DNA from 4 places in the Delftia sp. BGA-UO-ETr-SB1 genome. Region 3 is predicted to be linked to each of the others. Evidence: predicted binding sites of a transcription regulator. Region 3 holds the regulator's gene; each other region holds the start of a gene.
What was found. Region 3 encodes FNR, which switches genes on or off when oxygen is low (the NO sensors DNR and NnrR bind a similar motif). Its sites were predicted from a motif close to TTGATNNNNATCAA; they were not measured.
Positions count from the first base shown of each region.

Region 1 (3,241 bases), on a different contig from region 3:
CAGCCGCCGATGCGGCCTGCAAAGCTGTAGCGGATGGCCGCTTCGGTGACGCCATCGGGCGGCGCCGGGTAGCTGGCCAGGAACCACAGCACGATGCTCACGGTCAGGATGATGCCGCCCACGCGGCGCAGGAAGATCATGGCGCGCTCGTACAGCCCCAGGGCCAGGCTGCGCGGGCTGGGCCAGCGGTAGGAGGGCAGCTCCATCAGCAGCGGCGTGGGTCCGGCGCTGCGGCCGGCCAATTTGGCCACGCCGGCCACGGCCATGGCGCTGGCGATGCCAGCCACGTACAGCGCGAACAGCACCAGGCCCTGCAGGTTGAAGATGCCGCCCACCGTGCGCTCGGGAATGAAGGCGCTGATCAGCAGCGCATAGACCGGCAGGCGCGCCGAGCAGGTCATCAGCGGCGCGATCATGATCGTCACCAGGCGGTCGCGCCAGCTGGTGATGGAGCGCGTGGCCATGATGCCGGGCACGGCGCAGGCGAAGCTGGACAGCAGCGGAATGAAGGAGCGGCCCGACAGGCCGACCTTGCCCATGATGCGGTCCAGCATGAAGGCGGCACGCGGCAGGTAGCCCGAGTCTTCGAGAGCAAGGATGAACAGGAACAGGATCAGGATCTGCGGCAGGAAGACCAGCACGGCGCCCGTGCCCGCGATCACGCCATCGGCCAGCAGGCTGCGCAGCGCGCCTTCGGGCATGTGCTCGTTGACCAGGGCCGAGACGGCCGAGACGCCGCCCTCGATGCCGTCCATCAGCGGCTGTGCCCAGCTGAACACGGCCTGGAACATCAGGAACAGCGTGGCCGCCAGCAGCAGCATGCCCCACAGCGGGTGCAGCACCACGGCGTCGATGCGGTCATCACGCCGGGTGTCCACCACGGGCTCCTTGACACAGTCGGCCATGATGCGGGCCACCTGCTGGTGCAGGGCCAGCACCTGCTCGCGCGCATCGCCCGGGCGGGCCGGGGCCTGCAGCTGCGGCGCTGCCAGGGCGCGCGCTTCGGGGCCGTCCAGCCATTGCAGCAGTTCGCGCGCGCCGTCCTGGCGCACGCCCACCGTGGACAGCACGGGCATGCCCAGGGCGCGTGACAGCGCTTCGCGGTCGATATCGATGCCCTGGCGCCTGGCCATGTCGCTCATGTTGAGCACCAGCAGCATGGGCAGGCCCAGGCGCTGGGCCTCCAGCACCAGGCGCAGGTTCAGGCGCAGATGGGTGGCGTCGGTGACGCAGACCAGCAGTTCGGGAGGCGCCTCGCGCGCGTGGCGGCCCGAGACGATGTCGCGCGTGATGCGTTCGTCCTCGCTGTGGGCGTGCAGGCTGTAGGTGCCCGGCAGGTCCAGCACGCGCACACGCCGGCCGCTGGCCGTGCTCAGCCAGCCTTCCTTGCGCTCCACGGTCACGCCCGCGTAGTTGGCCACCTTCTGGCGTGCGCCGGTCAGCAGGTTGAACAGCGCCGTCTTGCCGCAGTTGGGATTGCCCAGCAAGGCCAGGCGCAACGCGGAATCACCACCGCCGCCACCACCCTGGGCAGGCTGCAGCGGCTGGATGAGCTTGGGAGAGGACGACGCGCTCATGCCACCGCCTCCGGCGCCACGCGCACCAGGGCCGCCTCATGGCGGCGCAGCGCGAACGTGGCCTGGCCCACGCGCACGGCCAGCGGGTCGTCGCCCGGAAAGCCTGCGGCCAGGATGCGAACGGGCTCGCCCGGCAGGAAACCGATTTCCATGAGGCGCAGCAGCAGTTCCTGCTCGGCCGTGTCGCGCGCCGCATGGAGCTCGACCACGCGCGCCGGAACCTGGCGCGGCAGCGCATCCAGGGTGATGGCCGCAGCGGTGGCCGGGCTTGGAGAGCTGGGAGGCGCGGACAGTGCGGACGGAGCCGTGGCGTCCGTCCCGGGATTCATCGAATGCATGGCGTGTTGTATCAACTGATTTTTATTCTCATTTTGATTTTGATCGAATCCCCGTGGGAAGCCCGCGCATGGTATCGGAGTAAGAGGCAGGGTCTTGCCAAATGGCCGTCATGGTTTTTGGCCGGTTCCAGGCGCCCCGCACGCGTGCGCGCGACAATCGCGCTCCCACGATCCGCACCTGCACCTGCTTGCCCACGCCATGACCCATCCCTGCCTGAGCTGCGGCGCCTGCTGCGCATCGTTTCGCGTGGACTTTTCCGTGCACGAGTCGCAGGAGCATGGCGGCCGCGTGCCGGCCGGGCTGATCGAGGAAGTCACCGACTACACCTGCCGCATGCGCGGCACGGACTGGTCGCGCCCGCGCTGCGCAGCGCTGGTGGGCAAGGTGGGCGAGAAGGCCCATTGCGGCATCTACGAGTGGCGGCCCTCGCCTTGCCGCGAATTTGCGGCCGGCAGCGATGCCTGCAACCGCGTGCGCGTGCGCCATGGCATGCAGGCGCTGGACAGCGGCCTGCTGTAGCAACCAGCCAGGCGCCAACAGCCGCCACCACCAGCCGCTATTCCACGGGCAGCCCCGCCAACTGCCCCTTGAACTCCTGCAGCGAGAAATGCGTGTGCACCTGGCGCACGCCGGGCAGCCGGTGCAGGCGGGTGAGCAGCAGGTCCGAATAGGCATCGAGATCGCGCGCCACGACGACCAGCAGGAAGTCCTCCGGCCCCGAGATGCCGTGGAACATCACGACCTCGGGAATGGCGCAGACCGCTTCCTGGAAGTGGCGCGATGACTCCTCGTTCTGATGGTCTATGCCCACCATCACGAAGGCCAGCACGCCAAAGCCGATGGCGCGCCGGCTCAGCGCGGCGTGGTAGCCGGTGATCACGCCCTCATCCTCCAGCCGCTTGATGCGCCGCCACGACGGCGATTGCGACAAGTGCACGCGTTGCGCCAATTCGCCCGAGGTCAGCCGCGCGTTGTCCTGCAGGGCGCGGATCAGCAGCCGGTCCGTTCTGTCGATCTCGATTGACATAAACCACCTATGAATTCATGTTTCACAGAATAACTTATCCAAGATCAAGCGTATTTAGGGATAACTACTAAACGCCCTGCGAAGGCCGTAACTAGCATCCGCCTCCGAAGCCCCCCACAGCAACGGAGACAACAACCCATGCCAGCCTTCGAAGACATCGTCCAGCGCGAAGCCGGACTCCAACAGCAGCTGTCCGCCGGACAGATGACCATGATCGCCATCGGCGGTGCCGTCGGCACCGGCCTGTTCCTGGGCAGCGGCTTTGCCATCGGCTTCGCCGGGCCCAGCGTGCTGATCA
Region 1 covers NZ_JCAQOW010000005.1:396,279-399,519, forward strand. Annotated here, with positions in the region: gene feoB (ferrous iron transporter B) at 1-1,577, opposite strand, end outside; gene AC57B5_RS11925 (FeoA family protein) at 1,574-1,915, opposite strand; gene AC57B5_RS11930 (YkgJ family cysteine cluster protein) at 2,115-2,435, shown strand; gene AC57B5_RS11935 (Lrp/AsnC family transcriptional regulator) at 2,473-2,943, opposite strand; gene AC57B5_RS11940 (amino acid permease) at 3,082-3,241, shown strand, end outside.
Region 1: a site for FNR is predicted at 1,949-1,962, ahead of AC57B5_RS11925 (FeoA family protein). Genes of this name have one in related genera too.

Region 2 (3,241 bases), on a different contig from region 3:
TGGCCGACGACGCGGTCATGCAGCCGGTCTTCCATGCGCAGCAGCTTGTCCTTCTCGCCCTGCATCATCTTGGCCACGGGAATGCCGGTGGCACGGCTGACCACTTCGGCAATTTCCTCGGCGCCGACATGGGTGCGCAGCAGCCTGTGGGCGGGCGCGCCGCCCTGCCCCTGCTCGTTGGCCTGGGCTTCGTTGAGCTGCTTTTCCAGCGAGGGCAGCTTGCCGTACTGCAGCTCGGCCACCTTGTTGAAGTCGCCCTTGCGCTTGAGCTCCTCGATCTGGATGCGGATCTGGTCGATCTCCTTGCGGATCTGCTCGGAGCCCTGGGCGCTGGCCTTCTCGCTCTTCCAGACCTCTTCCAGGTCGGCGTACTCGCGCTCCAGGCTGCCGAGTTCTTCCTCGATCAGTTGCAGGCGCTTTTGCGAGGCCTCGTCCTTTTCCTTCTTCATGGCCTCGCGCTCGATCTTGAGCTGGATCATGCGGCGCTCGAGCTTGTCCATGACCTCGGGCTTGGAGTCGATCTCGATCTTGATCTTGGCCGCCGCCTCGTCGATCAGATCGATGGCCTTGTCGGGCAGGAAGCGGTCGGTGATGTAGCGGTGGCTCAGCTCGGCCGCAGCCACGATGGCCGGGTCGGTGATGTCCACGCCGTGGTGGGCCTCGTAGCGCACCTGCAGTCCGCGCAGGATGGCGATGGTGTCCTCCACGGAAGGCTCCTCGACCAGCACCTTCTGGAAGCGCCGCTCCAGCGCCGCATCCTTTTCGATGTACTTGCGGTATTCATCGAGCGTGGTCGCGCCGATGCAGTGCAGCTCGCCGCGCGCCAGTGCCGGCTTGAGCATGTTGCCCGCGTCCATGGCACCGTCGGCCTTGCCGGCACCGACCATGGTGTGGATCTCGTCGATGAACAGGATGATGCGGCCCTCTTCCTGGGCCACTTCCTTGAGCACGGACTTCAGGCGTTCCTCGAAGTCGCCACGGTACTTGGCGCCGGCCAGCAGGCCCGCCATGTCCAGCGACAGCACGCGCTTGTTCTTGAGGCTTTCGGGCACCTCGCCGGCCACGATGCGCTGGGCCAGGCCCTCGACAATGGCGGTCTTGCCCACGCCGGGCTCGCCGATGAGCACGGGGTTGTTCTTGCTGCGGCGCTGCAGCACCTGGATGGAGCGGCGGATTTCGTCGTCACGCCCGATCACCGGATCGAGCTTGCCGATGCGCGCGCGCTCGGTCAGGTCCATGGTGTATTTCTTGAGGGCCTCGCGCTGGCCTTCGCCTTCGGCGCTGTCCATGGTCTGGCCGCCGCGCACGGCGTTGATGGCCGACTCCAGGCTGGAGCGCGTCACGCCGCTTTCCTTGAGCAGTTGGCCTGCGCGCGTGGAAGAGCCGCTGCTGTCGGTCAGCGCCAGCAGGAACAGCTCGCTGGCAATGAACTGGTCGCCGCGCTTGAGGGCTTCCTTCTCGGTTGCCTGCAGCAGCCGGCCTAGCTCGGAGCCGACCTGCACCTGGTCCTGGTGCTGCACGCGCGGCAGATCGGCCAGGGCCTTCTCGGCTGCGGCCTGCAGCTGGCCCACGTTGGCGCCGGCGCGCTGCAAGAGCGAGCGCGGACCATCGTCCTGGCGCAGCAGCGCCACGAGCAGGTGCAGGGGTTCGATATTGGATTGGTCACCGCCCAGGGCCAGCGTTTGCGCGTCGGCCAGGGCTTCCTGGAACTTGGTTGTCAGTTTGTCGATTCGCATGGTGTTTCTTTTCGCTCCTGAAACAGGGTCATTGCGATTTATCTGATACCGGCAGGGCAAATTTCAAGCCATGCCCGGTCTGCAAGGACAGACGCTTGCGCCAGATCAAGGCCGGCGAGGCCGGCCATCCTTCTCAAGCATTGCGCTGAAAGATTGAGAACTGCGTAGGCGTAACGCCCAAATGCGCCCGGAAGCTGCGCACCAGGTGGCTGGCGCTGGAAAAGCCGCAATCCAGCGCCAGCTCGGCCAGCGGCGGCACGTTGCGCGCAGACAGGGCACGCCGTGCCCGGGCCAGGCGCTGCTGCAGCACCCATTCGTGCACCGTGCAGCCCATGCTCTGGCGGAACATGCGTGCGAAATGGAATTCGGAGAGGCAGGCCTGTCTCGCCAGTGCCGGCAGCGACACGGCCTTGGAGTCATGCAGATGCGCCTCGACATGGGCCAGCACCCTGCGCCGCATGGCCGCAGAAAGCCCGCCCAGCGGCCGCTGCAGCGCCTGCAGCTGTCGCTGCGTGGCGGACTGCAGCACCAGCCGGTCCACCAGCTGCTGGCCAATGGCATCGGCCGCCAGTTGCTGCTGCGGGTCCTGCCAGTCCAGCTGCATCAGCGCACGGGCACCGGCGTGGAAGGCCTGATCGTCCCCATAGATCTGCGCACGCAAGGTGCGCGAGCGGGGCTCGGCATCCAGCATGCGGACCACGCGCCCCGCCCAGGCCAGGTCGGACACATACAGGTGCAGGAACTGCACGGGCGAGCGCACCAGCCAGTGCGATTCGTCCTCTGGCGTGAAGATGCAGATGCGCCCCGGCGCCCCCATGGCCTCGGGGCGCGCCTTGAGCTGCGAGCCCTCGCCCCCGGCCAGGTAGACCGACAGCGTGTGGTGACCGGGCTGGCAGTAGCGCACCTCGTCGTCCACATTGGCCCAGACGGCCAGCTCCACCCCTTCGCTCAGGCGCACGCGCCGCTGCAGCCGGGCCTTGGAGCGTGACAGCACCTGGCACAGGTGGCTGGAGGGCAGCTCGGGCAGCGGCGTGGGCGTCATGGCAGCGATTGTGGTCCCGCAGCCATACCGACGCATGGCGCCAGGCCATCAAACCGCAGGAATCTGCCATGCCCGCCCAGCCTGCGGCGCCATCATCACCGGCCATGACTGCCACCCTCTATGCCCTGGTCGTGCTGATCTGGGGTTCGACCTGGATCGCCCTGAAACTGCAGCTGGGCGCCGTGCCCGTGGAGCTGTCCATTGCCTACCGCTTTGCGCTGGCCGCCGTGCTGATGTTCGCCTGGCTGGCCTGGTCGCGGCAGCTGCGCGTGCCCCGCGGCCCGGCGCTGCCGCGCGTGCTGGCCCAGGGCCTGTGCCTGTTCAGCTTCAACTTCGTGTGCTTCATGCATGCCAGCGAGACGCTGGCCAGCGGCCTGGCCGCCGTGGTGTTCTCCAGCACCAATCTCTGGAACGCGCTGCTGGCGCGCATCATCCACGGCCGCCGGCTGGCACCCCATGTGCT
Region 2 covers NZ_JCAQOW010000006.1:1,595,949-1,599,189, reverse strand. Annotated here, with positions in the region: gene clpB (ATP-dependent chaperone ClpB) at 1-1,736, opposite strand, end outside; gene AC57B5_RS26020 (helix-turn-helix domain-containing protein) at 1,870-2,778, opposite strand; gene AC57B5_RS26015 (DMT family transporter) at 2,883-3,241, shown strand, end outside.
Region 2: a site for FNR is predicted at 1,832-1,845, ahead of clpB (ATP-dependent chaperone ClpB). Genes of this name have one in related genera too.

Region 3 (3,241 bases):
GCAAGCCCTGGTGGAAGTTCGGCCATGTCTGGCTGGTGGTGGCCGGCCCGGCGGCCGTGGTGGTCGCTGCCGTGATCACGGCCATCATCGCCATCAATGGCGCCGATCCCGTGATCGACCCCGACTACTACCGCAACGGCATCACGATCAACGAGCGTGCCGATGGCATGCGCGAAGTGCCCAAGAGCATGGCGCCCGCCGTCACCGGCCGCAACCATGCGGCCACGCCCGCGCACGATCACCCCACGGACCGCTGATCGCCGTGCACCCCTGCAAGAGGCCGCAGTCGCGGCCTTTTTGCATGGCGGATCGCATCTCCGGCATGCGCGACGGGTGAGGGTTTCCTACAGGCGTGCAGGGCGCTGCGGGGCTTGGCGCCATGCGTTGGCGCGGCGCACAATGAAGGCGACCCCTCGACAGCACAAGGAGATCGCTGATGTTGGCCCAACGCTGGATGTGGATTGCCTGGCCTGCCTTTCTGGCAGCCGCCGTGATGGAGATGCTGGTTTTTGCCTTTGTGGACCCGCTGGAGCTGCATTGGCTCGGCGACCTGGGCTGGTCGCGCCAGGGCATCTACACGCTGGCCTTCTTCGCCTTCTGGGGCGTGACCATGCTCTCCAGCCTGATGACCACCATGCTGGGCCGCTCGGCCCGCGATCTCAATGACGGCGTGGTCTCCGAGCCCGACCCGGACCTGGCCATGCAGGGGCTGGGGCGGGACTGAGCGAGAGCCCGCCGCAATGAACAAGGCCCGCTGTCGCGGGCCTTGTTCATTGGCGGATGAATGCTTGCCGCCCTCGCAGGCTCACTGGCACTGCTGGCTGTTGACGATGCGCTTGAGCGCCTCCGTGTCCAGGATGCGCAGATGGCGCTGGCGCACCTCGATGATGTTGTCGTCCGCGAACTTGGAGAAGGTGCGGCTCACCGTCTCCAGCTTCAGGCCCAGGTAGCTGCCGATTTCCTCGCGCGTCATGCGCAGCACCAGTTCCGACTTGGAAAAGCCCCGCGCATGCAGGCGCTGCACCAGGTTGAGCACGAAGGCGGCCAGGCGCTCCTCGGCGCGCATGCTGCCCAGCAGCAGCATCACGCCGTGTTCGCGCACGATCTCGCGGCTCATGACCTTGTGCACATGGTTTTGCAGGGCCGTGACCTCGCGCGACAGGTCTTCCAGCTTGTCGAAGGGCATGACGCAGACTTCGGCGTCTTCCAGCGCGACGGCATCGCAGGTGTGGTGGTCGTTGACGATGCCGTCCAGGCCGATGATCTCGCCGGCCATCTGAAAGCCCGTGACCTGGTCGCGTCCGTCCTCGGTGGCCACGCAGGTCTTGAAGAAGCCGGTGCGGATGGCGTACAGCGAGGTGAATGTCTCGCCGTTGCGAAACAGCAGGCCTCCGCGCTTGACCTTGCGGCGCGTGGCCACGATGTCGTCGATGCGCTGCATCTGCTCGGCATCCAGGCCCATGGGCATGCACAGTTCGCGCAGGTTGCAGTTGGAGCAGGAGGCTTTGATGGTCTGAAGGTTCATGGAGTGATAAACATCAGCGGCACACAGCGTGCCGGCGGTGACCTCGTGGATTGCGATGAGTTGGATCAAATTGTCGCAGCAGTCCCTCAAACAACTCTTGATATGAGTCAAGGACATGACCGATGTGCTGCGGCACAGTCGAGGTATTAGAGGAAAAAACCCATGACCGCTGTCACCCCAGAGCTGCTGCGTCGCTTTGACGTACCGGGGCCCCGATACACCTCGTTCCCTACCGCCGACCGCTTTGTCGAGGCCTTTGGTGCAGAGGACTATATCCTGGCGCTGCAACAACGCAAATCGAGTACCGCAGCGCGTGCCATGCCTTTGTCGCTGTATGTGCACGTGCCCTTTTGCGAGTCGCTTTGCTACTACTGCGCCTGCAACAAGATCGTGACGCGCCACCACGATCGCGCCGCCGTCTACCTGGACTACCTGGCGCGCGAGATGGCCTTGCACACGGCCCATTGCGGCAAGGGCCAGACCGTCAGCCAGCTGCACCTGGGCGGCGGCACGCCCACCTTCTTCTCCGACGACGAGCTGCGCACGCTGATGGGCCTGTTGCGCGAGCATTTCAAGCTGGAGCCGGGTGGCGAGTACTCCATCGAGGTCGATCCGCGCACCGTCAGCGTCGAGCGCCTGGCCGTGCTCAAGGAGCTGGGCTTCAACCGCCTGAGCTTCGGCGTGCAGGACTTCGACGAACAGGTGCAGATCGCCGTGCACCGCGTGCAGCCGGCAGAGCAGGTGTTCGAGCTGGTGGCGGCCGCGCGGCAGCTGGGCTTTGCCTCCATCAACGTGGACCTGATCTACGGCCTGCCCAAGCAGACGCCCGAATCCTTCGAGCGCACGCTGGCCCAGGTCAACGCGCTGCGGCCCGACCGCATCGCGCTCTATGCCTATGCCCACCTGCCCGAGCGCTTCAAGCCGCAGCGGCGCATTGCGGCCGAGGATCTGCCCCAGGGGGCCGACAAGCTGGCCATGCTGTCGCGTTCCATCGCCGCGTTCATGGACGGTGGCTATGTCTACGTGGGCATGGACCACTTCGCCCTGCCCGAGGACTCGCTGGCCGTGGCCAAGCGCCAGGGCCGGCTGCACCGCAACTTCCAGGGCTACAGCACCCAGCCCGACTGCGACCTGATTGCGCTGGGCGTGTCGGCCATCGGCAAGGTGGGTGCCAGCTACAGCCAGAACGCCAAGACGCTGGAGGAGTACTACGACGCCATCGACGCCAGCCACCTGCCCGTGGTGCGGGGCCTGGCGCTGTCGCGCGACGACCTGGTGCGCCGCGCCGTCATCATGGCCATCATGTGCCAGGGCGCCGTGCTGTTCGAGCCCATGGAGCAGGCATGGCTGCTGGGCTTTCGCGAGTACTTCGCGCCCGAGATGGCGGCCCTGGAGGACCTGCAGGCCAAGGGCCTGGTGCAGATCAGCGACGAGGGCTTCCAGGTCACTCCCATGGGCTGGTACTTCGTGCGCGGCGTGGCCATGCTGTTTGACCGATATCTGCAGGCGGACAAGAACCGGGCGCGGTTTTCGAGGATCATCTAGGCCCCATGCTGTTGTCGCTGCTCTGGACCGCTTTGATCATGGGGCTCGTCGGCGGGCCCCATTGCCTTGCCATGTGCGCTGCGCCCTGCGGCGTGGTCACGGGTGGGGCGGGGCAGGGCGGCGGCTCGCAGGTGGTGGCAGTGCATGGATTGCAAAGCCGGCTGTGGCTGC
Region 3 covers NZ_JCAQOW010000004.1:163,427-166,667, forward strand. Annotated here, with positions in the region: gene AC57B5_RS01245 (FixH family protein) at 1-257, shown strand, start outside; gene AC57B5_RS01250 (hypothetical protein) at 437-724, shown strand; gene fnr (fumarate/nitrate reduction transcriptional regulator Fnr) at 806-1,525, opposite strand; gene hemN (oxygen-independent coproporphyrinogen III oxidase) at 1,688-3,070, shown strand; gene AC57B5_RS01265 (sulfite exporter TauE/SafE family protein) at 3,076-3,241, shown strand, end outside.

Region 4 (3,241 bases), 1.6 Mb from region 3:
CGGCCGGCTGTGCGGCATGCGCATGGGCGAGCTGTCGCGCGCCAGCCTGGCCCAGCATCTGAAGGAATGTTCATGAGCGCTTCCCCCCTGTTTCCCCTGCCTGCACTGGCAGGAGCCCTGGCCCTGTCGGCAGCCTTGGCCCTGCCGGCCGCGGCGTCCGAGCTGCCATCGGAGGATTTCCTGGCCCAGCAGGGACTGACCCTGGTGGGACCGCTGCCGGCCGTGGGCGGACTCAAGGCCTGGGCCGCCTACCGCGACCGCCAGCCCGTGCCCATCTACCGCATGCCTGACGGCAAGCACTGGGTGCTGGGCACGGTGATCGACGCCCAGGGCCGCGACGTGAACGCCCAGGCCCTGCAGGCCGCCGTGCAAAAGCCCATGGGCGAGCAACTGTGGGGCGATGTGCAGCGCGCCCAGTCCATACCGGATGGCCGCGCCGACGCGCCGCGCACGGTCTATGTGTTCACCGACCCCAACTGCCCCTATTGCAACCAGCTGTGGAACGATGCCCGGCCCTGGGTGGAGAGCGGCCAGGTGCAGTTGCGCCACATTCTGGTCGGCATCCTCAAGCCCAGCAGCGAGGGCAAGGCCGCCGCCTTGCTGACCGCGCGCCAGCCCGAGCAGGCCCTGGCCGAGCACGCACGCGCCTATGCCAAGGCCGGCCGCGCCAGCGCAGAGGGCGCGGGCGCCACGCCGCTGGCCCCGGTGCCGCAGGCCACGCGGCAGGTGCTGGCCAGCCATGCCTCGCTGATGTCCACCTGGGGCCTGCGTGCCACGCCGGCCCTGGTCTGGAAGGATGACAAGGGGCTGGTGCAGGTGCGCACCGGCCTGCCGCCGGGCCTGCTGGAAGAGGTCATGGGGCCGCGTGGCAGGAAATGACGAGGACGACCATGAGCACAAGCCGTTGTCCCGCCGCTTCCACCGCCTCCAACGACTGGAGCGACCTGTTCCCCGCCCGGCCGGATGCGCCGCCGCTGCGCATCGTGCTGCATGCGCCCACGCCCGGCGCCCTGGCCCGTGCACGCAGCAATCTGGCCAACCTGCGCCAGGACCGGCCCGGTGCCGAAGTCCGCATCGTCATCAACGGCCCAGCCGTCGAGGCGCTGCTGGACGCCGCGCCGGGCACGCCGCAGCATCTGGATGCGGCCGCCCTGGCCCATGCGCTGGTCTGCCCGAACACGCTCAGGAAGCTGGGCCGCGAGGCGCCTGCCGGCATGCGCGTGCTGCCGCAGGGCGGCATCGAGTCACTGGCCCTGCTGCAGCAGTCGGCCTGGTGCTACGTGCGCTGCTGAGCGGCCTGCGCCAGCGAGGCCAGGCAGCGCGCCTGCCATTGGTACTCGGGCTCGAACGATTCGCGGTCCGTGACGGCGCCGTGGCCGCCCTCGCCATAGACCATGGCGTAGGCCGCATAGTCGGCCGCCTGCAGCGCCCGGCCCGCCAGCCCATGGGCCGTGGCATAGGTGGCGGACACGGCGGCATGGCCGCAGCCGTCGAGGGAGCGTGATCCCTGGTGGTGGTTGGCCAGGCTGGCGGCCTCGCGGGCCAGGCGGTCCAGCTCCTGCCTGTCGATCTGGCCGTCCAGGTAGCGGCGAAGGCCTTGTGCGCAGCGGATGACGTCCGGGTCTTCCAGCAGGTGCGCGATGCGGTCCACGCAGGCCTGTGTGAATTGCAGCCTCAGGTGCTCGCCGGCTTCGGCGGCAAGGTCCAGTTCCGAAGCAAGGCTGTTCAGGGCATGGTTCATGGAGAACTCCTTGGCAGTGGCGACACAAGCAGCGTAGACCGGGGCCGCGCGCGGAAACAAGAGGGTGATTTCCGATACGCGCCCCGCATTCCCGAGGAATGCAGTCACCCTGTTAACCCCGTCTTAATCCCTGCGCCACACGCTATGGACTGCCTTGGACGCCTGTCCATGGCAGGCAGTCGGTGGCGCTTTGCAAGCACTCGGCAGGCACTTGGAAAGCCCATTGCTTGACTCACATCAAGCCGCCAAGGCCCTGAATTTCATATATTAAATTCAATATAAAAAGCATATTTTTAATGATTTATTGAGTTTGAGCGACCACCCTCCGTGGCCGCAGGACGATGAAAGACAGGCCATGCCAAAAACATCCCGCGCCGGCAGCGGCTGCAACGACTGCAGCTGCAAGCCCTCCTCCCAGGACATCCCCGCCCGCACCGCCGCCCATGCGCAGCCCGCCGCCGGCAAGCGCGGCTTCCTGCAGGACCTGCTGGCCGCCGCCATGGCGGCCGTGGCCCTGCCCGTGGCGGCGGCTGCGCCCGGCACCCCGGGTTTCCAGCCGCCGCGCCGCCCCGGCGAGGCCGGCAGGCGCTACGGCATGCTGGTGGACCTGCGCCGCTGCATAGGCTGCCAGGCCTGCACGGTGAGCTGCTCCATGGAGAACCTGCCGCCGCTGGGCCAGTTCCGCACCACGGTGCTGCAGTACGAGGTGCAGCACGCGGGCAACGAGGACCTGCCGCCGGCCATGCTCAACCTGCCGCGCCTGTGCAACCACTGCGACAACCCGCCCTGCGTGCCGGTCTGCCCGGTGCAGGCCACCTTCCAGCGCAGCGACGGCATCGTGCTGGTGGACAACGAGCGCTGCGTGGGCTGCGGCTACTGCGTGCAGGCCTGCCCCTATGACGCGCGCTTCATCAACCACGAGACGCAGACCGCCGACAAGTGCACCTTCTGCGAGCACCGCCTGGAAGCCGGCCTGCTGCCGGCCTGCGTGGAAAGCTGCGTGGGCGGCGCCCGCGTGATCGGCGACCTCAACGACGAGGGCAGCGAGATCCGCCAGCGCATGCGCGAGCACGCCAAGGACCTCAAGGTGCTCAAGCCCGCCATGGGCACGGACCCGCATGTGTACTACCTGGGATTGCCCGACGCCTTCGTCGACGGCGTGGACGGGCAGGCCAGCGTGCGGCTGGTCACTTCCCACTGAACGCAAGGAGCACCCCATGCACATCGTCGAACTCCTGACCCCCGCCTACGAATCGGCCTGGCTGCCCTGGGCCGTGCAGTACTTCTTCCTGGCCGGCATTGCCACGGGCGCCGCCCTGCTGGCCGCCGCCTGCGCCTGGGCGCCGCGTGCCAGCGCCATGGCGCGCCTGCTGCCGGCCGCCGTGCTGGTGCTGGCCGTCAGCGCCATCGCCGCGCCCGTGTCGCTGCTGGCCGACCTGCACCAGCCTGCGCGCTTCTGGCATTTCTATGCGCACTTCACGCCGTGGTCGTGGATGTCGG
Region 4 covers NZ_JCAQOW010000004.1:1,772,890-1,776,130, forward strand. Annotated here, with positions in the region: gene AC57B5_RS08780 (TlpA family protein disulfide reductase) at 1-76, shown strand, start outside; gene dsbG (thiol:disulfide interchange protein DsbG) at 73-879, shown strand; gene AC57B5_RS08790 (DsrE family protein) at 891-1,292, shown strand; gene AC57B5_RS08795 (hypothetical protein) at 1,277-1,741, opposite strand; gene dsrO (sulfate reduction electron transfer complex DsrMKJOP subunit DsrO) at 2,097-2,942, shown strand; gene nrfD (NrfD/PsrC family molybdoenzyme membrane anchor subunit) at 2,959-3,241, shown strand, end outside.
Region 4: a site for FNR is predicted at 1,969-1,982, ahead of dsrO (sulfate reduction electron transfer complex DsrMKJOP subunit DsrO). Genes of this name have one in related genera too.